2 linked regions of the Labrenzia sp. PHM005 genome follow. The protein of the gene in region 1 interacts with the protein of each later gene in a pairwise test. Links are inferred from orthologs where the notes say so. Each region holds a gene or a part of one and is shown on either strand. Other genes may lie near its edges. The genes, in order: def and FJ695_RS06520.

Region 1 (11,884 bases):
GAGGCAAAATCGTCTGCAGGGATTATCGGTTCTCTACCGTTTGCTGTTGGCGGAATACTGTTCCTAATCGCTCCGGACTACATGATGATCCTTTTCACATCGAGTTCCGGAAAACTCATAATTGCGGGATGCTTATTCTGGATGTTCTGCGGTATTATGGTCATGCGCGCCATGATTAACTTCGACTTCTAGGAGCTATCATGGATTTTCAAGCACTTGCTTCAGGTCAGGTTCTTGCCGCTTTTCTAGCGATGATCGCTGTCACTGGAACGATATTTTCTCTCGTCATGCCGCTGTTGTCGCGCGACACGCTGAAAGCGCGCATGAAGAATGTTGCGTTGGAGCGCGATCGGATTAGAGCGCAAGAGCGTGCGCGTTTACAGGCAAATCAAGGAGATGCCAAAGCCTCGCTGCGCAATCAGCCCAAAGCGAAAATGAAGAGGTTCGTTGACCGGCTGAACCTCAGAGAGATGCTTGCCGATGATTCTACGCAAGAGCGTCTTCGGATGGCTGGTTACCGCGGGACTGCACCCATTTATTACTTCTTGACTGCAAGGATCGCTGTCCCGGGTGTCCTCTTTGTTATTTCAATTGTCTATGCATTTCTGTTTCTGCCGGCCACTTTGCCTGCCTTCTCAAAGATTTGCTTTTGCCTCGCAATTTCCGGGTGTGGCGCGTTTCTGCCAAATGTCTACATCAAAAACAAAATCGATAAGCGTAAGCTGGCCATTCAAAGGGCTTGGCCGGATGCTTTGGACTTGATGTTGATTTGTGTGGAGTCGGGAATGTCGATCGAAGCTGCCTTTCAAAGGGTAGCTGAGGAAATTGGGGCACAATCAGTAGATCTTGCAGAAGAACTCACACTCACGACAGCTGAACTATCCTACTTGAGTGAACGGCGAACCGCCTATGAAAATCTCGCGGCCCGGACAGGTGTAGACGGCGTGAAAAACGTCATGATGGCGTTGATTCAGGCGGAACGGTACGGAACGCCAGTCGGAACGGCGATCCGCAATATGGCTGACGATACGCGTGCTGAACGCATGCAGCTGGCAGAACAAAAAGCAGCTTCATTGCCACCGAAACTAACCGTCCCCATGATTGTTTTCTTTCTTCCGGTGTTGTTTTTCGTGATCCTGACGCCGGCAGTCATTCAGGTCATGGACACATTCAAATAAACAACGACTGTTTCTTCGTCTCTTGGAATGAAGAAACTTGACGTTCTGTTGTTTCAATGACGCCAGTCAACTGGAAGGGCTTGTTCTTCGGAAGCCCGCGAGCATGAACCGCTACAGCAACTGACATTCTCAATTGCCTTTAGTGAGAAGAGCGGAAGCGTTTCAAGTATATTTTGAGGCGCCCTTAGCTCTCTGTTTCACCTTTCTCCAAACGGTTCAAGCGGCCAATATTGCGCCCTAAATCTACCGCGTCGGGCGCCACCCGTTTCTCGCAGTCCGGTGTTGCCAGGCAAAGAATCCGTCCTTTACCGCAGCAAGTGTCCTGCCCCTTCAGGTGTATGAATAGGAGCAAACGCTTTTACGATCATTCCGAGATTTTCGGGAGTTTAAGGAAAAAGGGGACGGGAGATGGCGCATTCTGCTGCGCCGATCTGCCTGCTGGAGTTATAAAACGCAATAACGCAAAAACGCGCTGACGCCTGGGCAGCGATCTAAACTGCCATTCCAGCCAGGTTCAGCCCTGACGTTTTTTCATCATGGATTGAAGGTAGGCGATATTGGCTTCGGCTTGACGGGGATCCAGTTCAGCCTGAGCGACCTGGATGGCTTCGTCGTATTTGCCTTGAATGCCCAGCACCAACGCCAGGTTCTGCCGGACCCGGCTGTCTGATCCCGGCAGGGCTGCCGCTTTCCGGAGTGTATATTCCGCATCCGGAAGTTCGTTCGACAGGAGATAGGAAAGGCCAAGATTGTTCAGAAGGCTCGGATCGTCCGGTGCAATTTTCAGAGCCTGCTTGTAAAGGCTGCGTGCTTTTTTATGCTGACCCATCTGGTCATAGATTGCCGCTTGCGCTGACATCAGTTTCCAGTCTGGTGTATCCGGTTGCTGGGCGCGTTTCAGAACGTTCATGGCTTCATCAAACCGGCCATTCATGGCCAAAACTTTGCCGTAGGCTGATGCGATCTCGCGGTCTTTCGGATAGGAAATTACTCCGCCGCGCAGAACAGCCATTGCTTGGGGTGTCTGGCCGTTTTGGCTGAGAGCGTCCGAGTAGCCAAGAATTGCTGCCCGGTTCTTTCTATCCTTTTCATAGGCTTGAGCCCATTTGGAGACAGCGGCACGCGCTTGGGCCGATCCTGGCGCGGAATAATAGCCGCCGGACGCCGGGGAGTGGGATCCGGTGTTGGACTTGTTAGAGGCGCACCCCGCAACCAGGACAAGAGCAGTCATTGCCATCAACGTCTTTGCGAGACCAAAACGTTTTGCTGTTGAACGGGTGTAGGGCGCTTGCATTTCTCAAATCCTTGCTGTCCGCACCATGTAAGTTCCCTATAGACATAGATAATTAACCCTAATGGTTGGTTAAGCGGGTCGCAGTTTGCAATGTCCGTGACGAACCGGAGCGCTTGCTTCTGACGGTTCCGGAGATTACGTCTTGGACAAACGATCCGGTCTTCAGTTGGAGGAAACCCGTGCGCAATACACTTGTTCGTCAAAGTGATGTCCAATCTTCCATACCCGTGCTGGCTGTCAGCGAAGGGAGTTTGCAGGAGGTTTTGACCGGTTTGGGTGAGCCTGCAAAAGAGTGGTGCCTGGCGAACAACTTTTCGGCAAAATCTTCGTCGTTCCAGCTTGTGCCGGGCTTGAGTGGTCAGCTCGCGGCCGTGTTGTTCGGAGTCGAAGAAGATGGCCCCGCTCATGCGTTTGCCCTCGGCAGCCTAGCAAAGGCTCTGCCCGCAGGAGACTATCATTTGGCAGAGGGTTTTCCTCAACCCGAAGAAGCGGCTCTCGGATTTGCGCTATCAGGTTACAAGTTTGACCGCTATCGGAAAGCATCTGAGAAGCCGGTGCGCCTGGCGGTTCCCGATAGCATCGATCTTGATCGAATCGGCGCGATTCTGGACGGAGTCCAACTCGCAAGAGACTTGATCAACACACCGGCCAACGACCTTGGTCCGGAAGAATTGGCACAATCAATCGATACATTGTTTGCCGCACATGGGGGAGCGGGACGCTGTGTTGTTGGCGAGGATTTGCTGACAGAAGAGTTTCCGATGGTGCATGCGGTCGGACGGGCGAGCTCCCGTGAACCGCGATTGGCAGATTATGCGTGGGGCAACGAGAACCATCCAAAGATCACTCTGGTAGGCAAGGGCGTGATTTTTGACACCGGTGGCCTGAACGTCAAACCGGGCGGATCGATGACCTTGATGAAAAAAGACATGGGTGGGGCGGCCAATGTCCTTGGCCTGGCGTCGATGATCATGGCCGCCGAATTGCCGGTCAGATTGAGGGTCATTGTGCCGTGTGTCGAAAACGCAATTTCGGGGAATGCTTTCCGTCCTGGTGATATCTTGCCGAGCCGCAAGGGTATGACCGTTGAAATCGGCAATACAGATGCCGAAGGGCGCCTTGTCTTGGCCGATGCATTGGCGCTGGCTGATGAGGAAAGTCCGGACCTTCTGATCGATATGGCGACCTTGACCGGCGCTGCCCGCGTGGCGCTTGGCCCGGACCTGCCGCCGTTCTACACCGATGACGATGCGCTTGCCGAAGATATTGCTGTGATGTCCGAAGCGGCCACCGATCCTTTGTGGCGGATGCCGCTTTGGCAGCCGTATATGAAATATCTCGACAGCAAGGTCGCCGATATCAATCACATCAACACCTCTGGAACCGGATTCGCCGGATCCATCACCGCGGCGCTCTTCTTGTCCCGCTTTGTTGAGAAGGCTCACAGCTGGGTGCACTTCGATATTTTCGGTTGGACGCCGGCCGAAAAACCCGGAAAGCCAATGGGGGGTGAAGCGCAGGGCATCCGGGCTTTGTTTGATCTCATCAGTGAGCGATATTCGAACGGACAATAACGGCCCCGAAACGTTTTTATGTTTCAATGGTCATGATTGGGGTAGGGAACACGTCATTCATGGCCATAGAAATGCGCGCCGCACAGGCGCTTAGGCTCATGCACGAAGTCAATTTGACGCTGGTACGGGGCAGCGAACAGGATCTGTCCGCGCGCCAATTGACGATCCTATTGACTGTTTATCTCGAGCCACCGCCCCATACTGTTCGCGGGCTCGCTTCCAAACTGAATGTCACCAAACCGGCGATCACCCGGGCGCTCGATACGCTGGGCAGCATGCGTTTGTTATCGCGCAAACGCGATGATGCCGACAAACGCAACGTGATTATCACCCGCACAGTCGAAGGGGCGCTCTATTTGGAGCAGCTCGGAGATCTTATTGCGGAAAAGGCAGCTGAACTGCCGCGTTAGCGGTTGAGCTCTGTTTGTCTCCTTCAGTCCATCAGTTAGATTGTTTCTTATGCAGAAAACCTTTGACCGCCGCCGCCACCCTGTTCGAGAAGACCTTGCTGCCAGGTCCTATGAAGGTCAGGTATCCGCTGACAGGTTTGTGGATGGGCTGGTATTTCAAGTTTGTGTTGACCGGATGGCGTTGCGGCCGCAACCCCGACCGGATCTCTCGATTGATACCGAAGCCCTGTTTGGAGAAGAGATCACGGTCTATGAGCAAACCCCGGAAGGCTGGGCCTGGGGGCAATTAGCAACAGACGGATATGTCGGATGGTTTTCCTCAGATGCCATTGAAAAACGGCAGACACCGACGCATCGCGTCAGAGCTTTACGCACTTACCGCTATCCGGCAGCCGAACTCAAGATGCCGCCCTTGGACCTCCTGTCCATGGGAGCGGCTGTTTCAGTCACGGGTGAAGCTGAAACACGGGGATGCCGATATGCTTTGTTGAGTGACGGCTCGGCTGTTGTGGCAAAACATCTGGTGCCCCTGGATCACATGGAAACCAATTGGGTTGCGACTGCTGAGGAGTTTTTAGGAACGCCTTATCTATGGGGTGGACGCAGCAGTCTTGGACTGGACTGCTCGGCGCTGGTTCAACTGGCAGCGCAGACCGGCGGGATTTCTTTACCGCGGGACAGCGACATGTTGGAAGCTGAGGCCGGAGACCAAATTTCCTTCAGCGATTTATCCAAGCTGCGCCGTGGCGATCTTCTGTTCTGGAAAGGACACGTCGGGATCATCAGTGGACCGAACCAGCTGCTTCACGCCAACGGCCACACCATGACTGTGGCCTATGAAGCATTGGATGAAGCCGTTGCCCGGATAGCGGCAACTGAATGGGGCGCTATTACCAAAGCCCGCCGTCTAGCCTGATCTTTCCAAACACCGATTAACGGTCAGGCGTTAAAGCCAGTTGCGGCGCATCGCTTTGTTGAGTCTCTCCCCCGGACGTCACTTCGCCCAATTCCAGATCCTCGATTTTGCGGCTGCGTTTGCCGATCTTTTCCGAAGAAATCAGGATCTGATCGATATCCTTGTTGGCCTGCGCAAAGTGGGACTGCAGCTTTCCGACGCGGTCATTGAGACGGCTGACATCGGCAATCAGGTGGCCGACTTCGGCCTGAATAAGATGCGCCTGTTCCCGCATCTTGGCATCCCGCAAGACCGCCTGGATCACCTGAATAGAAAGCATCAGCAAGGACGGCGACACGATCACGACGCGCGCCCGGTGTGCTTTCTGGATCAGATCTTCAAAACGCTCATTCAGCTCGGCAAATACGCTTTCTGATGGCACGAATAGAAAGGCCGTGTCCTGGGTCTCGCCAGGAAGCAGATATTTGTCGCCGATGTCCTGTATGTGTTTGGTAAAGTCCTTGCGGAACTGGGCTTGAGCATATTTGAGCTGCTCGTCTGTTTCCGCCTTCTTTAAGAGATTGAACGCTTCAAGCGGAAACTTCGCATCGATCGCCAAAGGCGGCGCACCGTTGGGCATATGGATCAAGCAATCCGGCCGGCTGTTGTTCGACAGCGTCGCTTGGAAAGAATAGCCGCTTGGTGCGAGCTGATCCTGAATGATCGCTTCCATGCGGCCCTGACCGAAAGCCCCACGGGTCTGTTTGTTCGACAGGATCGCCTGTAACTGACCCACTTGCCCGGAAAGATCTGTTATCGTGGCTTGGGCCCGGTCGATGACGGCGAGCCGTTCGTGTAGATGCCGGAGGCCGTCTTGGGTGCGTTTGCTGGTGTCAGCCATAGACAGGCCGAGTTTGTGGCCCATCCCGTCGAGCCGCTCGTTGACCGCCCGCATCATGTCCGACTGCCGAGACCCAAACACCTCTGCCATGGTCTGCATCCGGCCGGTCATTTCGCCTTGGGATTTCAGCAACTGAGAGAGATGGCTTTCCAGTTCGTGTATGCGTTCGGTAGCCGCAGAATCAGCTTCAGCCCGCCAGCGAATTTCCCGCATGGTCTTCATCACCAGCCAGACAATAAGTGCAAGCAAAAGCAGCCCGCCAGCAACAGCGGTTTCCAAAATCGTGACGGGCCGGCCACTAAACACAAACAGGATCTCATTCATGAAACAAACATAGAACGATTCGGTGCAAAGAACAGCGGAGAAGCTGCTTTCCCCGCCTAAGATTCGGTCCGAACTTGTCGGAATTGCGCGTTGACCGGAAAGCTGGGATTGCCTATGTCAGGCCCATGACAAAACGTTCGATTATTACGATTCCGGATCCGGTTCTCCGTGAAGTGTGCGCACCGATTGAAACGGTGGATGCAGAAACTGTTGCCCTGGCCGATGACATGCTGGAAACCATGTATGACGCCCCGGGCATTGGCCTTGCTGCCAGCCAGGTCGGCATATTGAAGCGCATTTTCGTTTTGGATGTTGCCAAGGAAGATGCACCCAAAGAACCGATGGTGTTCATCAATCCGGAAATCGTCTGGTCGAGTGAAGACCTGTCCGTCTATCAGGAAGGCTGTTTGTCCATCCCTGACTACTATGAGGATGTGGAACGCCCAGCGGAAGTGGCGGTCAAGTTTCTCAACCGCGAGGGCGCGGAACAGGAAATTAAGGCGGATGGTTTGCTGGCGACCTGCATTCAGCATGAGCTTGACCATCTCAATGGCAAGCTGTTCATTGACTATCTGTCAAAATTGAAGCGCGACCGCGTTGTCAAGAAATTCACCAAACAGGCAAAGCTGGCTGGTAAGTTATAAGACCTGTGTCCGGCTGATGGAAAGACGGACATTATGGATCAAGCATTGTTCTTGAAGCTTTTTGCCGCGCTGTTCGCGATTATGAACCCGATCGCGAACTTGCCAGTGTTTTTGTCGCTGACGGCCGACCGCGGACCGGCTTTTGAACGCAAGACAGCCTTTACTCTTCTGATCAGCCTGTCGGTTGGCGCCGCGGTTATTGCAGTGACCGGAAATGCGCTCCTGAACATGTTCGGCATCAGCCTGGATGCATTCCGGCTTGCAGGCGGTTTTCTGATCCTTCTGATCGCCTTGAACCTGATTTCCGGTGAGCAAAGCAAAGCGCATCATGGAACCGAACAGGAAAAAGAACACCACGCGGCACAGGATAATCCGGCGATCTATCCGCTAACAGTTCCAATTCTGCTCGGCCCTGGGTCGATTTCGACGATGATCATCTATCGGGGTGAGGTGACTGGGATTTCCAGTGAGATCGCTTATGTGGCCGCGATCGCGGCAGCGATTGGGGTACTGATCGCGACTTTTTTCGCTGCACCGCTGCTGTCTCGTTTTCTGGGTCAGACCGCGACAAGCGTGATGAGCCGGCTCATGGGCATGATTTTGGCGGCAATTGCGATGGAAATGATAGTCGGTAGCCTCAAAGCCCTGTTGCCTGGACTGGCCTAATCGCGCCATAAGGCACGTAGACCCTCACACTTCGCCTAGGAAGCCTATGTCCCTCCGTGTTGTTTTTATGGGCACGCCTGATTTTTCCGTGCCGACCCTGATGGAAATCGTTGGCCAGGGCCATGATGTTGTTGCCTGCTATTCCCAGCCGCCACGTCCGGCCGGCCGTGGAATGGACCTGAAAAAGTCCCCGGTGCATGAGGCCGCTGAATCCTTCGGGATCCCAGTCTTTACGCCCACCAGCTTGAAAGATCCGGAAGAGCAAGCGCAATTTGACGAGCTGAATGCGGATGTTGCCGTTGTGGTCGCCTATGGCCTTTTGCTGCCGAAGGCGATTCTGGATGCGCCAGAACAGGGCTGCCTGAACCTGCATGCCTCGATCTTGCCGCGCTGGCGGGGAGCTGCACCGATCAATCGGGCCATTATGGCAGGCGATACGGAAACCGCGGTTCAAATCATGCATATGGAAGAGGGGCTCGACACTGGTCCCGTCTGCATGTCGGAAACAGTTGCGATTGGCCCGAACATGACCGCGGGCGAACTGCACGACCAGCTGTCAAGCCTCGGTGGAGACTTGATGGTGCGTGCCCTGGCTGCTTTGTCCCGTGGTGCGCTGGGCGAACAGGTGCAAGCTGAAGACGGTGTGACCTACGCGGCCAAACTTTCCAAACAAGAAACGCAAATCGACTGGTCATTGTCTTCAGAAGACGTGCACAATCATATTCGCGGCCTGTCGCCGTTTCCTGGTGCTTGGTGCGAGATGTCGCTGGGCGGAAAGACTGAGCGGGTCAAAATCCTACGCAGCAGTCTTGCAGACGGAAATGGTGCTGCCGGAACCGTTCTGGCTGTAGACGATGCCCCGGTCATTGCATGCGGTTCGGGTGCTGTGCGGTTGGAACAGGTCCAACGTGCCGGCAAAAAGCCGATGAGTGGAGCCGATTTCCTGCGCGGAGCTGCCCTTACTGTTGGCGCGTCCGTCAGTTAACATGCGCCAGGAGCGTATCATGAGCGAACTGATGACAGGATCTGACTTGGTCGTACGGGATCTGGAGCCCGCGGATGAAGCAATCGTGCGCGAATTGCTGCTGGCAGTCTATCCATCTGACATGGAAGCAAGGCTGGTCCACAAGCTGCGCCATTGCGGCGCTTTGGTCCTGGAACAGGTGGCTGTTGATGAGAACGGCGCGATTGTCGGTCACGTTGCCTACAGCCGGGTCACCAATGCCGCAATTGGGCCGGGTCAAGCAATTCAAGTCGCATGCCTTTCTCCGGTTTCTGTCTTGCCAAATGTCCAGCGCCAAGGTGTTGGAGATCGCCTAATCCGGTCTTCCTTGAAAAGCCTTTCAGAACTGGAGGAAGACCTCGTTCTGGTTCTCGGACCTCCGGCATATTTTCCGCGGTTCGGTTTTGATCCCGAATTGGCAAAGAAGATCCACGGTCCCTATGCCGGTGGTGCATTTATGGCGCTGGCGTTGACCGAAGCTGGAACCAAAAATCTGCCGATCGAGGTGGCGTTTGCCACGCCGTTTGAAGAATTCGAATAAGACAAGAACATGCCGCGATACAAACTGACGGTGGAATATGATGGCCGGCCCTTTTCCGGCTGGCAGCGCCAGGCAAATGCCCCTTCTGTTCAGGCGGTGATTGAGGGAGCGATCAAAGCCTTTTCAGGAGAAGATGTCACGATTGGCGGGGCAGGGCGGACGGACACCGGCGTACATGCAACAGGCCAAGTGTGCCATGCTGATCTGTCAAAGACTTGGCCAGTTAAAACCATCATGGGGGCGATGAATTTTCATTGCCAGCCAGATCCGGTTGTCATTCTGGATTGCGAGGAAATGCATGAAGGGTTCGATGCCCGTTTTTCCGCGATCCGTCGGGCGTACCGGTACCGTATTCACAATCGCTTACCACCGCTGACCCATCAGCTGGGACTTGCTTGGCATGTCAAACACGAGCTGGATGCTGATGCGATGCATGCGGCTGCTCAGGAGTTCGTCGGCCATCACGACTTCACCACCTTCCGGCATTCCCGCTGCCAGGCGAAAAGCCCGGAAAAAACACTGGAGCACTTTTCGGTTTATCGGGATGGGGAATTCGTCATTGCCGAGTGTTCCAGCCGGTCCTTTCTGCACAATCAGGTCCGGTCCATGGTCGGGACGTTGCGACTGATCGGCGAAGGCCGATGGGGACCAGGGGACATCACAAAGGCCTTGCAAGCGAAGGACCGCAAGGCGTGTGGCCCGGTTGCCCCCGCCGATGGCCTTTATCTCACCCGCGTCGATTACCGGCCGGCCCAGGTGGATATTGAAGCACTTGCCGAGTGGCAGGTGCGCAAGGCCGCAATGGAGGCTGCGGCTGATAAAGAAACAGCCGGAAGCAGCAGCGCTTAAGCGCTGCCGGGTTCTTCAGGAATTGTCACGCATTTCTTGTAGAGATGCCAAGTCGTATGCCCGAGGATTGGCAATGTGATGATCAGCCCGATAAAGGCGGGCGCCATTGAAACAATCAAAACAGCAGTGACCACAAATGCCCAGCCGATCATTGGTACTGGGGATGTCGCAACGGCCCGGACGCTGGAAATCATCGCTGTGATGAAATCCCGGTCTTCTTCCAAAAGCATTGGAAAGGAAATGACCGTCAGAGAGAACAAGATCAGCGATAAGACCGCACCGACGACGTGACCAACTGCGAGAAACATCAAGCCTTCGGGGCTGCCAATAACGGCGTTCAGAAATTCCTCGAACGAGGCAAATGAGCGGAAGCCCAAGAACAGCGCCAAAAGCAAACGGACCTGATACATCCACATGATCTGGATGAACAGGACAACGAAGGCCATCCAGGAGAGTTCACGGCCCTTTTGCGCCCACATGGCGCCGAGAACTTTCGACCAGGACAGCTCTTCACCGGTCTTCAGGCGCCGGCTGACTTCATAAAGGCCGACTGCGGCAAATGGGCCGATCAAAACGAAACCAGCTGCGGCTGGGTATGACAAGTAGCTCAAATTAAGTGCGGCAGCACTGAGAATAACGAACAGGCCGCCGACAGCAAAAAAGGCTCCGATAGCCAAACCGTAGACCGGAGCTGCCCGAAAATCGTTTAATCCGGCGGCAAGGGCATCAATGACGTCATTTACGGTAATCTTGTTGATCTGCGGCATCGGCCGCACACCCGCATTCAGCGTCTCCTGATCATTCATATGGCCGCTTCCTCCCAAAAGCTTAATTCATTTCCTCTTGTGCGGAGATGATAAGCCTGCAGGTGTGCTGCCGCCAATGCGCAGAAGGGCGTATTTTTTCAAAACAGTCAAACAGCCGGTTTCGGAGTAGCAGCCTCAGCAGCGGCCGCTGCAATTGCCTCCTTCTGTGGCTCGTCCAATTTGGCAGTCTCCGGAAGCTGGACACGGACTTCTTTCCGCGCAAATTGAATGCCGTTTTCTTCAAACGCCTTTTGGACCCGTTTGTAGATCTCTCTACGGACACCAAACTGCTTGCCTGGTTTTGTGGTAAACTTTCCGCGGACCACGATGCCAACATCGTCGACATCGGCAACACCCTGGCCTTTGAACGGGGCGAGAAGGTCGTCCTTATATTCGTCCATCTCCATGATCTCCTGGCCGATTTTCTTGAAGATCTTTCGGACCTTCTCCTGATCAGTGTCGAAGGGGATGGTGAACTTCAGCTTCATGATCACCCAGTCGCGCGACAGGTTGGTGAGATTGGAAATCTGACCATAAGGCACGACATGGACGGCACCTTTGGTGCCGCGCAGCTGCATCGACCGGATCGAGATTTTTTCAATCGTGCCTTGAGCACCGCCAGTGTTGATGAATTCGCCCATGCGGAAGGCATCGTCCATCAGGAAGAAAATGCCAGCGACGACATCGCTCACAAGCGTTTGCGCACCAAAGCCAATTGCCAAGCCTACAATGCTGGCGCCGGCAATCAGCGGGGTGATGTTGACCCCAAGTTGGCTCAAGCCTAGCAGCACGGTGAGGG
Region 2 (11,989 bases), 1.3 Mb from region 1 along the record:
TCAAAACGGCTCAGGCACCCCTTTTGGTGTCCATTGGTCTGGCTGTTTATGGCGGCGCTTATCTCATTGCTATCGGGTTTTCCATGGCATTGCACAGATCAAAACCAGTCACCCTATTCAGATATTCAGTGCCTTTGCGCTATCATAATATTTTTCAGCAGTAGCACTTTGGCCTTAGGTTTGACTTGGTCAACCCAGCTGCGCTTGCAAGGCCACTTCCGCTAGCGGTGGCCTTGAACTCAAGAGCTTCAATCCCGACCTAGTGTGAAAAGCCACTCGACAATCTGAAGGATAAAGTGTTTTGTGTTCGTCCCGGCCATCGCCTTCCTGCCGGGCGCTTTGAGATTGGATTTTCATGTCTATCGGATTTGTTCGCTCGGCCATTGTGCTGGGCCTTTTGGCCGTTGTCGGCCCATTCGCTATCGACCTTTATCTTCCGGCCATGCCGCAGATTGTGGCAGACCTGAATACCGACGATGTCGCCGTGCAGCTGACCTTTTCGGTTTATTTTGCCGCCTTCGGCGTCGCACAACTGCTTTATGGGCCGCTCGCCGACCGGTTCGGTCGCCGGCCACCGGTGTTTTTGGGTCTGGTCATCTACATTATCGGCTCGCTGATGTGCGCCTGGGCGGGCGATATTTCCGACCTTACTTTAGGCCGGTTTGTCCAAGCCATCGGCGCGGCAGCCCCGATGGTCGTCGTGCGCGCCGTGATCCGGGATCTTCACACTGGCACGGAAGCCACGAGGCTCATGGCCCTTGTCATGCTGGTGTTCAGCATTTCGCCGTTGCTCGCTCCGCTTGCCGGTAGCGGGATCATTGCCTTCGGCAGTTGGCGGCTGATTTTCATGATCTTGGGGCTTCTGGCGTTTGCGTCGATGGTTATGGTCTTTTTCCAGCTCCCTGAGACACTGGCGCCTGAACGCAGAACACCGATCAATGCCGCTGCCATGCTGCGCAGTGCAATCTATTTGTGCAAAGATTTCAAGTTTATGGGCCTGACCTTGATCAGCGGTTTTTCCCTGGCGAGTTTCTTTGTTTTCATCGCTTCCGCACCGCTGGTCTATATGACCCAATACGCACTCACACCGACCGAGTTCAGCCTCGTGTTTGCCTTTGGCGCGACCGGCTTTTTTGTGTCGTCACAATTCGCCGCGCCACTCGGAGAACGGTTTGGCATGGCGCCTGTCGCATTGACAGGTGTCGCCGGATTTGCCGCGGGAACCTGCACCCTGTTCCTACTGGTCTGGAATGGCATTGATCATCTGTACGTATTGATGACGCTGTTGTTCATCGCCAACGCGTTTCTGGGCCAGGTCATCGCCCCGACCATGGTCATGGCGTTAGAGGACCATGGGGAACATGCCGGCATGGCCTCCTCATTGGGCGGAACCCTGCAAATGGTTGCCGGCGGCATCATGATTTTCATTTGCAGCCCGTTTTTCGACCGCTCAGCCCTGCCGATGGTCGGTGCGATTGCACTGTGTGCTGTGTTTGCTCTGGTCCTTGCACTGGCAACACTCCGGCCCACCCGCCGGAGCAAAGCCGCAGCTTAAGTCGCACTTTTTGGAAGCGCAATATCCATAACGCTGCACACCTGCCCTATCAGGCCGCTTATAGCGACGTTGCGCTTCCAGAAGACAAATGGAGGCTTTACTCAAGCCGCCAGATTTCGCTTGTCATTCCCTCAAAGACCTGATGACTTGCCTCCTTGAATTGATGCGTGCCGCGCATGACTGCTTGCAGCGGCACCGGCATTCCTGTGACTTCAAACTGTTCTTTCTAAGATGGTTTCAAGTGATGGTTTGCGAATCGAAAGGCCAGGAATGTCAGAAGCGGATTTTCCGGAACAGGAATTTGAAGACCGGACTGAGCGCGCCCAGCGCCTGATGCATGCGCAAAAGCTCGATGCGCTCCTGTTCACCACAGAAGCAGAAGTCCGTTATTTCACTGGCTTCCGGACACTTTTCTGGCAAAGTCCGGCCCGGCCCTGGTTCTGCGTCCTGCCTAAGTCCGGCAAACCCTTCGCAGTGATCCCGCAAATCGGTGCCCATCTGATGGCCAGCACCTGGCTGGACGACATCCGGACCTTTGCCGCCCCGCATCCAACCGACGAAGGCGTCAGTCTTTTAAGCGCGGCGCTCAAGCCGTTTAAAACCATCGGCATGCCGATGGGCCGGGAAAGTTCCCTGCGCATGCCGCTTGTTGATTTTGATGTCGTGAAAGCAAATTTGCCGGGCGCGGTATTTCTGAACACTTCAGATCTTGTCCAACAAATACGCCACATCAAATCGGAAGCGGAGATTGCGATCCACCGCGAGATTTGCCAGATCGCCTCGCGAAGCTTCGAAAATAACCAGGCACTCTTTCATGAAGGCCAGAGCCTGAAAGAGGCCTTCCGCAAGTTCAAGATCGATCTGCTGGAACGCGGCGCCGATGATGTGCCCTATCTGGTCGGCGGGGCCGGTCAGGGTGGCTATGGCGATGTGATTTCACCACCCACAGATACGCCGCTTCGTGCAGGTGATGTCCTGATGCTGGATACCGGCTCGGTCAAAAACGGTTATTTCTGCGACTTCGACCGGAATTTTGCGATTGGCCATGCGAGTGATGATGTCAAGAACGCCCATCGGAAACTGGTTGAATCGGTTCAAGCCGCAGCTCGCATCGCCCGCCCCGGAAAAACCTGCGCGGATCTCTTCAAAGCCATGACCGATGTTCTGGGCCAATCTGACGGCGACGTCGGCCGCATGGGCCACGGGCTAGGCATCCAGCTGACCGAAACCCCATCACTCACCAGTTTCGATCAAACGGTTTTGCAGGAAAACATGGTAATTACCCTGGAACCGGGCATTGATCTCGGCGGCGGCAAGATGATGGTACACGAAGAAAACATCGTCATCCGGGATGGTGCGCCGGAATACCTGAGCACCCCGGCGGATCCGGACATTCCGGTCATTCAATAACAAGAGCGTACGACATGGATCTCAATTTCCAAACAGACAACGGCCTTGCGCATAAAGCTGCTCTTGGGCTGATCGTTCTGCAAGCCGATGAGACCATCGAAAATGAGTTCCGGCCGTTGTTTGATCAAGACGGCGTGACGCTCAATCACACCCGCATTGAAAGCGATCCGGAAGTCACGCCAGAAACTTTGATGCGGATGAAAGCGCAGCTGACGGGAACCGCAGCCCTTCTGCCAAATGCCCGCGATCTGGATGTTATTGGATACGCTTGCACATCGGCGTCAACCGTCATCGGGTCAGGGGAAGTTTCCAAAGCCGTTCAAAAAGCTCATCCAACCGCCAAAGTAACCAACCCGGCGGCGGCTGTGCTGGCCGCGCTTGAGCACTTGAACGCAAAAAAAATCGGGGTGGTCACACCCTATATCGCCGAAGTTTCCGAAGCAGTTGTTTCTCTGCTTAAAGACAATGGTCTTACGGTTGTGAACCTGGGCTCGTTTGGTCAATCAGAAGAAGCCGTCGTGGCCCGTATTTCCCCGGCCTCGGTTGAAGAGGCCATTTGCTCGGTCGGCAGTGCCCCGGAAATCGATGCCGTGTTCGCCTCTTGCACCAATCTGCGCACCTTCCCGGTGATTGAAGCCTGCGAAGCAAAACTTGGAAAACCAGTTATCAGTTCCAACTCTGCGCTCGCTTGGCACATGATGACGTTGGCAGGCCTTCCAGCGAAGGGCCAGGGGCCGGGGCGTTTGTTCGATTAACGCAAAATTCGCCGCCTTTGCGCAACAGTGTGAAAACCAATGCGCCGATCAAGGCGCTTTGCATATTGACTTCCGCCAGTTTCCGGGCAAAAACACCGCCGTCTCGAGTTTTGTCGATTGTGAGCACCTGATGACCCGGCTGAAAGCCGACATTCTGGATATGATGTCTGAAGCCCTTGCCAGCGCAACCTTTCTGCGCGGCGGGACGAAGACGGCTGCCACAACCACATTCAAACACACGACAAAGACAACCAAGACCACCGCTTAAGGTGCCGCTCATCCTGCCTCCCCGGGGATGGGAGGCGCCAGGAGCCAGCCATGCCCTGAAAGATCCGGGCAGCTGGTGAAGCGGGGAGACGGACAAGGACAAGTCGAAAAATGGGTTTCAAGATCGCAATCGCTGGAGCGACCGGCAATGTTGGCCGGGAGATGCTCGACATTCTCGCAGAACGTGGCTTTCCGGCAGACGAAGTCGTTGCATTGGCGTCCCGCCGCTCGCAGGGCACCGATATTTCCTTTGGCGACAAAACGCTGAAGGTTCAGGCGATGGAGAATTACGACTTCTCCGACACCGATATTTGTTTGATGTCCGCTGGTGGCTCCATCTCCAAAGAATGGTCTCCGAGAATCGGCGCAAAAGGCTGTGTTGTCATCGATAACTCTTCCGCATGGCGCTACGATGCGGACGTGCCGCTGATCGTTCCGGAAGTGAATGCCGACGCCATCACCGGCTTTACCAAAAAGAACATCATCGCCAATCCAAACTGCTCAACCGCGCAGCTGGTTGTCGCGCTGAAGCCGCTGCATGAAGCCGCCAAAATCAAGCGCATCGTCGTCTCCACCTACCAGTCGGTGTCCGGTGGCGGCAAGGAAGCGATGGAAGAGCTGTTCAACCAGACCCGCGCTGTCTTCGTGAACGATCCGATCGAACCGGAAAAATTCACCAAACGCATCGCGTTCAACGTCATTCCGCACATCGATGTCTTCATGGAAGACGGCTACACCAAGGAAGAATGGAAGGTGCTCGCCGAAACCAAGAAGATGTTGGATCCGGCCATCAAGGTGACCTGTACCGCCGTCCGTGTGCCGGTCTTCATCGGTCACTCAGAAAGCGTCAACATCGAGTTCGAAAACGAGATCACAGCAGAAGAAGCCCGCAACATCTTGCGCGAAGCGCCAGGGTGCCTGGTGATTGACAAGCAGGAAGACGGTGGCTACATCACCCCTTATGAATCGGCCGGTGAAGATGCGACCTACATTTCCCGCATCCGCGAAGATGCGACCATCGAAAACGGCCTCAATATGTGGGTTGTGTCCGACAACTTGCGCAAAGGCGCGGCACTCAACACGGTTCAGATCGCCGAAGTTCTGGTCAACCGCGGCCTGATCACACCGAAAAAAGCTGCTGCCTAAAGCACTTATGCGGGCGCCATCCGGCGCCCGTTTTTTCTTCTCTTCCCAGATATCATTGAGACAAGGAGCCCGGCGCCATGCCCGAGGCTTTTTCCGGTTCTTTTCAAGACTTCCAAGCCGTAACACCAAATGCTCGCTTCTCCGACTGGCTGGCAGCTAGAGCCGAGCCCTATTGGAGCGAGGCAACCGACCATGCGTTCACCCACGCGATCGGTGACGGTTCCGTGCCGGATGAGGCTTATGTCCGATACCTGATCGAAGACTATACCTTCATCACAGATCTCGCCTCTACACTGGGATATCTGGTCGCAAAAGCACCAACAATGCGCTCCAAATCTCGGCTCTCCGGGTTTCTGGCGTTGCTGACATCGGAAGAAAACGACTATTTTCTTCGGTCGTTTGAGGCTCTAGGCTTTCCGGCAGCAACTTATGAAACGGCAGCTCAAGGACCGGTTACACGGGCTTTCGCAGATCTGCTGCTGACCTCTTCCGGCAAAGGCACCTATGCCGAAGGCCTTGCCTGCCTGCTTTGTGCAGAATGGTGTTACCTGACTTGGGGTTTGCGCGAAGCGGGGCAGCCGCGTCCAGAAAAATTCTATCTGGCCGAATGGATCGATCTGCACGCCGTTGAGGGCTTTGAAAGTTTCGTCAATTGGATCCGCGAGGAAATGGATGCCGTTGGCGCTGCGCTGCCGCCGGCTCAACAGGAAAGTCTCGCAAAGATCTTCTCCAAGATGAGTGCGCTGGAAGTTGCATTTTTTGAGACAGCCTGGACCGGAGAAGCCTGTCTGCCGGAAGTGAACCCAGAAAAGGTCTGATCCTCTCATGTTCGTCTACGAGGCAGCGGCCCTTGGAGCTGCAACGCTTTGGGCCCTCACAGGCCTGATTTCTGCAGGCCCGGCTCAGCATTTGGGCGCCATTGCCTTCAATTGTACCCGCATGGCGCTTGTTGCGGTGATGCTTGTCATCTGGGTCGCCGTGACGACAGGGTGGAGCTCAATTGCCGGTGAACATGTGATGCCGCTGATCCTTTCAGGTGTGATCGGCATCTTCATGGGAGACACAGCGCTTTTTCTAACGCTGAACCGGATGGGTCCCCGCCGGACCGCAATGCTGTTTTCCCTGAATGCGCCAATGTCCGCTGTACTCGGCTGGCTGTTTTTGGAAGAACATCTGTCAGGCACACAGATTATCGGGATCTTGATCACCTTTACGGGTGTCCTGCTCGCCATCCGCTTCGGCAAGCGCAAATCCCAGCTGCACAAATGGGAAAGCATCCGGGGGCCGCTTTGGGCCGGCGTTTTGCTAGGACTGGCCGCAGCCTTGTCTCAGTCGGTCGGCTCACTGATTGCCCGGCCGGTCATGGAAACCGGCGCGGATCCAGTCGCCGCTTCCAGCTTGCGGGTCGGGATGGCCGCCCTCTGCCTTCTAGCCCTGACACGGTTGCCGGTCTCCTGGGTCAAACCGGCTGGCCGTTTTACACCATCCATCGTCGGCATCATTGCCGTTTCCGGATTTCTGGGCATGGGTCTCGGCATGACGCTGATCTTGTTCGCGCTTTCCGGTGGCGAAGTCGGCATCATCGCAACCCTGTCGGCCACAACACCTGCCGTGATGCTGCCGATGCTCTGGTGGCGCACGAAGGAAGTGCCAGCACTTGGCGCCTGGGCCGGGGCCGCGCTGGTGGTTATCGGCAGCGCACTGCTGTTTGCAAGTTAGCCGGAAACATCCTGTTGCAACAGATCCGGCATGAAGGGCAGGTCGGTCTTGCCGATGTCAATCCCCGCCTGCATATAGAGCGTCGACAGCTGGCCCCGGTGATGGGTCTGATGGTTGAACATATGGGTCAGGCATAACCAGCGCGGCCGCGTCCGGGTCTTGCCGTCGCTGCGGCTGGTCCATTCCAGAGAGCCATCCAGCCATTCACAGGTCAGATCATCTGCGAAATCTTCAATGTCACCGCACATGGCCCGGTGTGCAGCCTTCAACGCACCATAGTCTTCATAAAGGTCAACGCCGATTTTTTCGACATAATAGTCGCGACCAGTGAAATGGCGCATCCATGCCCGATCGCCGAAAAGCAAGTGATTGAGGGTCGAATGCACCGACTTAAAAAATGCGCCGCAGTCTTCCTTGCGCGCCGTATCGCTCATCTGATCGGCGGCCACATAGGCCTTGTCTGTCATCCAAGTATTATACTTCGCAAGGCGCTGATAGAGCGCCGGATCAATAGACATGAATCGTTCCAATCAAATTATCGAAGCCAAAGACCATGTGTCTTCAAAACACCAGGCCACCCGGGCTTTTTCCCAGTGAGAGCTAAAAACAGGTCAGAATTGTGAAATTCTTTTGGCAAGTCGAGACTATCGGCCTGCCGTTTGAACACGATGTACCGCCGTAGAAGGCAGATCGGCCTTCAACTGATTTGCCTTTTAGGCCTCAGATTAGCTATCAGACAACACAGCGTCCGGCGCGGCTGATGCAAACCGTTCCGTCTCTGAATTCATCACCCGCAGCTCACCGGAGCCGATGTCGAACCAGGCACCATGTAGGTCGAGCGTTCCGGACTGAACAGCCTCTTCAATAAACGGGAAAGTCACCAGATTTTTCAAAGACTGGCGGATCCCGGCATATTCCATCGCAAGCTGCGGATCGTCCGACTTGTCGACTGGCATACAGGCCATTGAAATGGCCGCAGGTTCCAGAAGCTTGATCCAACGTCCGATGAACTCGCCGGTCGCCATCGGATCATTAGCATTCTCGCGGAAAGCCTTCACACCACCGCACTGGCCATGGCCCATGACGACGATGTGCTTGACCTTTAGGCCCTTCACCGCAAATTCGATGGCTGCGCTGGTGCCATGCTGACCTTCTGTGTCTTCATAAGGTGGTACAAGATTGGCGACGTTCCGCACAACGAACAATTCGCCAGGCCCAACGTTGAAGATGCCTTCCGGCGTGACGCGGCTATCACAACAGGAAATAACCATGACATCCGGCTTCTGACCATAAACGGCCAGCCGCTCATGGGTTTCTTTCACACGGACAAAGCCCTTGTTCAAATACCGGCCATAACCATCCAATAAGTGTGAAGGAAACGTCACTGCACTACTCCTGTTGTCGTGGCACTTTTCCGCGCCAGGAATTTGGAGACGTGTCTTACATTTGTTTCTTGAAAAGCACAATTACGCTGAAAGGCCGATTTTCAGCGGTAGTTGTATTTAAAAACGTTCGGCCCTTAACACCTGACAGTCGGTTACACTGACCACACCAATGTGCCTTTCAACCACTTCAAAGGCGCTTTCCAGCAATTCATCAAGGCGTTCCGGGCGGATGATACACGTGATCGCGACCATCCCCCCGGCACGCGAGACTTGCCCTTCCCGGCTCCAGCGGCCGGAGCGGCCGCTGCCGCCAAGCACCGGCAAAATCGTGTAGCCGGTAACTCCCGCTCTTTCGATGGCATCGGTCAGGCGGCTTTCCATCGGGGCTTCGATAATGATTTCCACCCGTTTCGCTGGGTTCATCTCCATTGGTTTAATCTCCCACGGCCTGTGCAATGCTCAGATAGAACGGGATTCCGAGCGTCAAGTTGAATGGGAACGTGATCCCGAGCGACATGGTTAAATAAATAGAGGGATTGGCTTCCGGCAAGGCCACCCGCATGGCGGCCGGAACCGCGATATATGAGGCTGAGGCACTCAAGGTCATCAACAGCACGGTGCCGCCTGTTGAGAGACCGATCAGGCTTGCCGCTGCCAGCCCCGCCGCTGACCCAAGGACCGGCATCAAAATGCCGAAACTGATGAGACCCGGACGCATCTGATGGGCGCTGGCCCGCAAACCCCGGCCGGCGACCAGCCCCATATCAAGCAGAAACAGACACAAAACCCCTTTGAACGGGGACACAATAAAGCTCTCGATCTCTTTCAAGCCGTCCTTGCCGGTCAGGAAACCAATCAAGAAGGACCCGACGAGAAGAACGATCGATCCGTTCAACAGGATTTCCCGCCAAAGGCCTTGTGTATCCTTTTCCCGGGCCTTTGCGGACCCATTGCCAGAATACTTCGCGACAATCCAAAGAGCGGACAGGATCGCTGGCGCTTCCATCACTGCGGCAACAGCGACCAAATATCCCTCACTGGTGATGCCTTGGCTTTCCAGCACGGACGTTGCGGCAACAAACGTGACGATAGATATGGATCCATAGTGGCCGGCAACCGCCGCGGCGTCGACAACGCTCAATCGCGTCATGACGCGCAAGAGCGCAAACGCCAGAAACGGCAATGCAAAAGACAGAATGGTACCGGCGATCAATGAGAGGATTAAAGTTCCATCTATTCCGTGAGCACTGACGCTGACGCCGCCCTTAAATCCGATCGCAAACAACAGATAGATCGACAGTGTTTTGGCCGCTGCTTCGGGGACCGACAAATCCGAGCGGACAAGCGCCGCTACCAGTCCAAGCGCAAAAAACAAGATGATGGGCGACACAAGATTTTGTGCCGCCAACCCAAGCACCGTCTCAACCACGTTATTCTGCCCCTATGCGGTATGCCTCTTCGGCATTATCCGAGTTTATACGTAACAATACGTATTCGGACGCATGTGGGCATTGTCTGGCTCAGGTCAAGAAGAAAGGTGCCGAAAATCAGATCTATCGGCCTGGAAAAGCTCAGGTCGCCACATTCACTTTATGCGGCGGGTCATCCGCTTCGGGATGATCCTGATAGGCATGCCGCACGTTTTGCGGCGGCACTCTATCAACGGGTCCCGGCAAAGGATGCACCGGCCCGTGGTCAATGCCGGGCTCTAGTACTTCCAGAGCAGCAGCCTGATAGGCCGCCATACCATCTAGAACGTGACTTTCAATGTGATGATCGTCAATGAGTACGGCCGGCGCCTCATCTGGGCTGCCGGTGTCTTGATCTTGGCGCTCTGCGGTACTCTTTTGTCTGCGGCCGTAGCCGGTGCCATCACCGTCCCGGTCGGCTGGATACTCTGTCGCATGCGCCACGACCTGGGCCGGAACCGGCCGTTCAATCGTCGTCGCCATTTGGGCCTCCTGGCCATCAGAGAAGGACCGCCTTCTGGCGGACCTCCTCCGAGTTTCTCAACAAACAGTTAACGAATCTTTACGTTAGGTTAACTGCTTGTTTCGATAGACGCAATTCTACCAATGCCCGTTGATACGGCTCACGCAGCCTGTTCTGCGCGGCTGCCGACGATCTTAACGACATCGGCCATAATATCGGTCAGTTGGAAGTCTTTTGGCGTATAAACCGCCGCGACGCCCATAGCCTTCAGCTGTGCGGCATCTTCATCCGGGATAATGCCACCGACGACAACAGGAATGTCATCAGCACCGGCAGATCTCAAACGCTCTATCACATCGCGCACCAGCGCCAAATGAGATCCGGACAGGATGGACAGACCAATCACATGAACATCTTCTTCCACCGCCGCATTGACAATCTGCGCCGGTGTCAGGCGGATGCCTTCATAGACAACTTCCATGCCGCAGTCGCGGGCCCGCACGGCAATCTGTTCAGCACCATTGGAGTGACCATCAAGACCCGGTTTACCAACCAGGAACTTGAGCCGCCGGCCGAGTTTTTCCGACGCAGCTTCCACATCCGCCCGGACTGCAGCCAGATCACCAGCATCATCGCTGACGGACTGACCGACGCCCGTTGGAGCCCGGTACTCGCCAAAAACTTCCCGCAAGGTCCGGCCCCATTCGCCGGTGGTGACACCGGCTTTTGCCGCTGCAATGGACGGTTCCATGATGTTGCGGCCTTCATTTGCCGCAGACCGCAATTCCGCAAGCGCGGCATCGACAGCACCTTGATCCCGAGCGTCGCGCCAGGCCTTGACCTTTTCAATTGCCTCGTCTTCGACATGTTCCGGAACAGTCAGGATGCCACCGTCTTCTCCCGCTGCCAGCGGTGACGGCTCGCTTTCGGTCCACTTGTTGACACCAACAACAACCTGATCACCGCTCTCAATGCCAGACAGGCGCAAAGAGTTTGATTCCACCAGCTTGCGTTTCATGTAGCTGGATTCAACGGCTGCAACCGCGCCGCCCATGGCGTCAATCCGGGCAAGCTCGTCACGCGCTTCTTCTTTGAGCGCTTCCACCTTCCGGGTAATTTCCTCAGACCCATCGAAGATGTCGGCATATTCCAGAAGATCGGTCTCATAGGCCAGGATCTGCTGCATCCGGAGCGACCATTGCTGGTCAAACGGGCGCGGCAGGCCCAGCGCCTCGTTCCAGGCCGGCAGCTGAACAGCCCGAGCCCGCGCGTTCTTAGACAGAACCACGGCGAGCATTTCCACCAGGATCCGGTAGACGTTGTTTTCCGGCTGCGGCTCGGTAAGCCCCAAGGAGTTGACCTGAACGCCATAACGGAAACGGCGGTAGCGCTCGTCTTCAACGCCATAGCGCTCACGGCAGATCTCGTCCCAAAGTTCTGTGAAGGCGCGCATCTTGCACATCTCAGTGACAAAACGCATGCCCGCGTTCACAAAGAAAGAGATACGGCCGACGGCTTTCGGGAAATCTTCTTCTGGGATCGCACCGCTGGCCTTCATGCTGTCAAGGATCGCAACGGCGGTTGCCAAGGCAAAGGACAGCTCCTGGACCGGCGTCGCGCCTGCTTCCTGCAAATGATAGGAGCAGACGTTCATCGGGTTCCATTTCGGCATATTGGAATAGGTCCACGCGATGACATCTGTCGTCAGGTTGAGCGATGGTGCCGGCGGGAACACATACGTGCCGCGTGACAAGTACTCTTTGATGATGTCGTTTTGCGTGGTGCCGGAAAGAAGCTTGCGGTCCGCACCTTGTTCATCG

The links.
Region 2: the proteins of def (region 1) and FJ695_RS06520 interact in binary tests that used the Escherichia coli proteins (3 or more experiments, as listed by UniProt). The link is inferred for Labrenzia sp. PHM005 from one-to-one orthologs.

Annotation. Positions count from the first base shown.
Region 1 is NZ_CP041191.1:83,036-94,919, reverse strand. Bases 5,715-8,460 are described here. They hold def (peptide deformylase), read left to right. Parts: upstream 5,715-6,701; coding sequence 6,702-7,220; downstream 7,221-8,460. Other genes in these bases: fmt (methionyl-tRNA formyltransferase), read left to right, coding at 7,933-8,460; FJ695_RS00560 (MarC family protein), read left to right, coding at 7,254-7,886; FJ695_RS00570 (DNA recombination protein RmuC), read right to left, coding at 5,715-6,576. Outside these bases: FJ695_RS00600 (type II secretion system F family protein), read left to right, coding at 1-192; FJ695_RS00595 (type II secretion system F family protein), read left to right, coding at 201-1,178; FJ695_RS00590 (tetratricopeptide repeat protein), read right to left, coding at 1,693-2,472; FJ695_RS00585 (M17 family metallopeptidase), read left to right, coding at 2,652-4,046; FJ695_RS00580 (MarR family transcriptional regulator), read left to right, coding at 4,106-4,456; FJ695_RS00575 (NlpC/P60 family protein), read left to right, coding at 4,506-5,372; more of FJ695_RS00570, read right to left, coding at 5,389-5,714; more of fmt, read left to right, coding at 8,461-8,871; FJ695_RS00550 (GNAT family N-acetyltransferase), read left to right, coding at 8,891-9,430; tRNA pseudouridine(38-40) synthase TruA, read left to right, coding at 9,440-10,279; FJ695_RS00540 (DUF2189 domain-containing protein), read right to left, coding at 10,276-11,085; FJ695_RS00535 (mechanosensitive ion channel family protein), read right to left, coding at 11,193-11,884. UniProt on the Escherichia coli protein: Removes the formyl group from the N-terminal Met of newly synthesized proteins. Requires at least a dipeptide for an efficient rate of reaction. N-terminal L-methionine is a prerequisite for activity but the enzyme has broad specificity at other positions.
Region 2 is NZ_CP041191.1:1,425,602-1,437,590, reverse strand. Bases 3,265-6,115 are described here. They hold FJ695_RS06520 (aspartate-semialdehyde dehydrogenase), read left to right. Parts: upstream 3,265-4,098; coding sequence 4,099-5,133; downstream 5,134-6,115. Other genes in these bases: FJ695_RS06510 (DMT family transporter), read left to right, coding at 5,959-6,115; FJ695_RS06515 (TenA family protein), read left to right, coding at 5,211-5,951; FJ695_RS27965 (hypothetical protein), read left to right, coding at 3,851-3,988; FJ695_RS06525 (aspartate/glutamate racemase family protein), read left to right, coding at 3,265-3,720. Also shown: FJ695_RS06540 (hypothetical protein), read left to right, coding at 1-164; FJ695_RS06535 (multidrug effflux MFS transporter), read left to right, coding at 356-1,555; FJ695_RS06530 (Xaa-Pro peptidase family protein), read left to right, coding at 1,826-2,965; more of FJ695_RS06525, read left to right, coding at 2,980-3,264; more of FJ695_RS06510, read left to right, coding at 6,116-6,852; FJ695_RS06505 (DinB family protein), read right to left, coding at 6,849-7,370; FJ695_RS06500 (carbonic anhydrase), read right to left, coding at 7,578-8,237; FJ695_RS06495 (P-II family nitrogen regulator), read right to left, coding at 8,355-8,666; FJ695_RS06490 (sodium-dependent bicarbonate transport family permease), read right to left, coding at 8,671-9,666; FJ695_RS06485 (hypothetical protein), read right to left, coding at 9,809-10,189; FJ695_RS06480 (protein meaA), read right to left, coding at 10,330-11,989.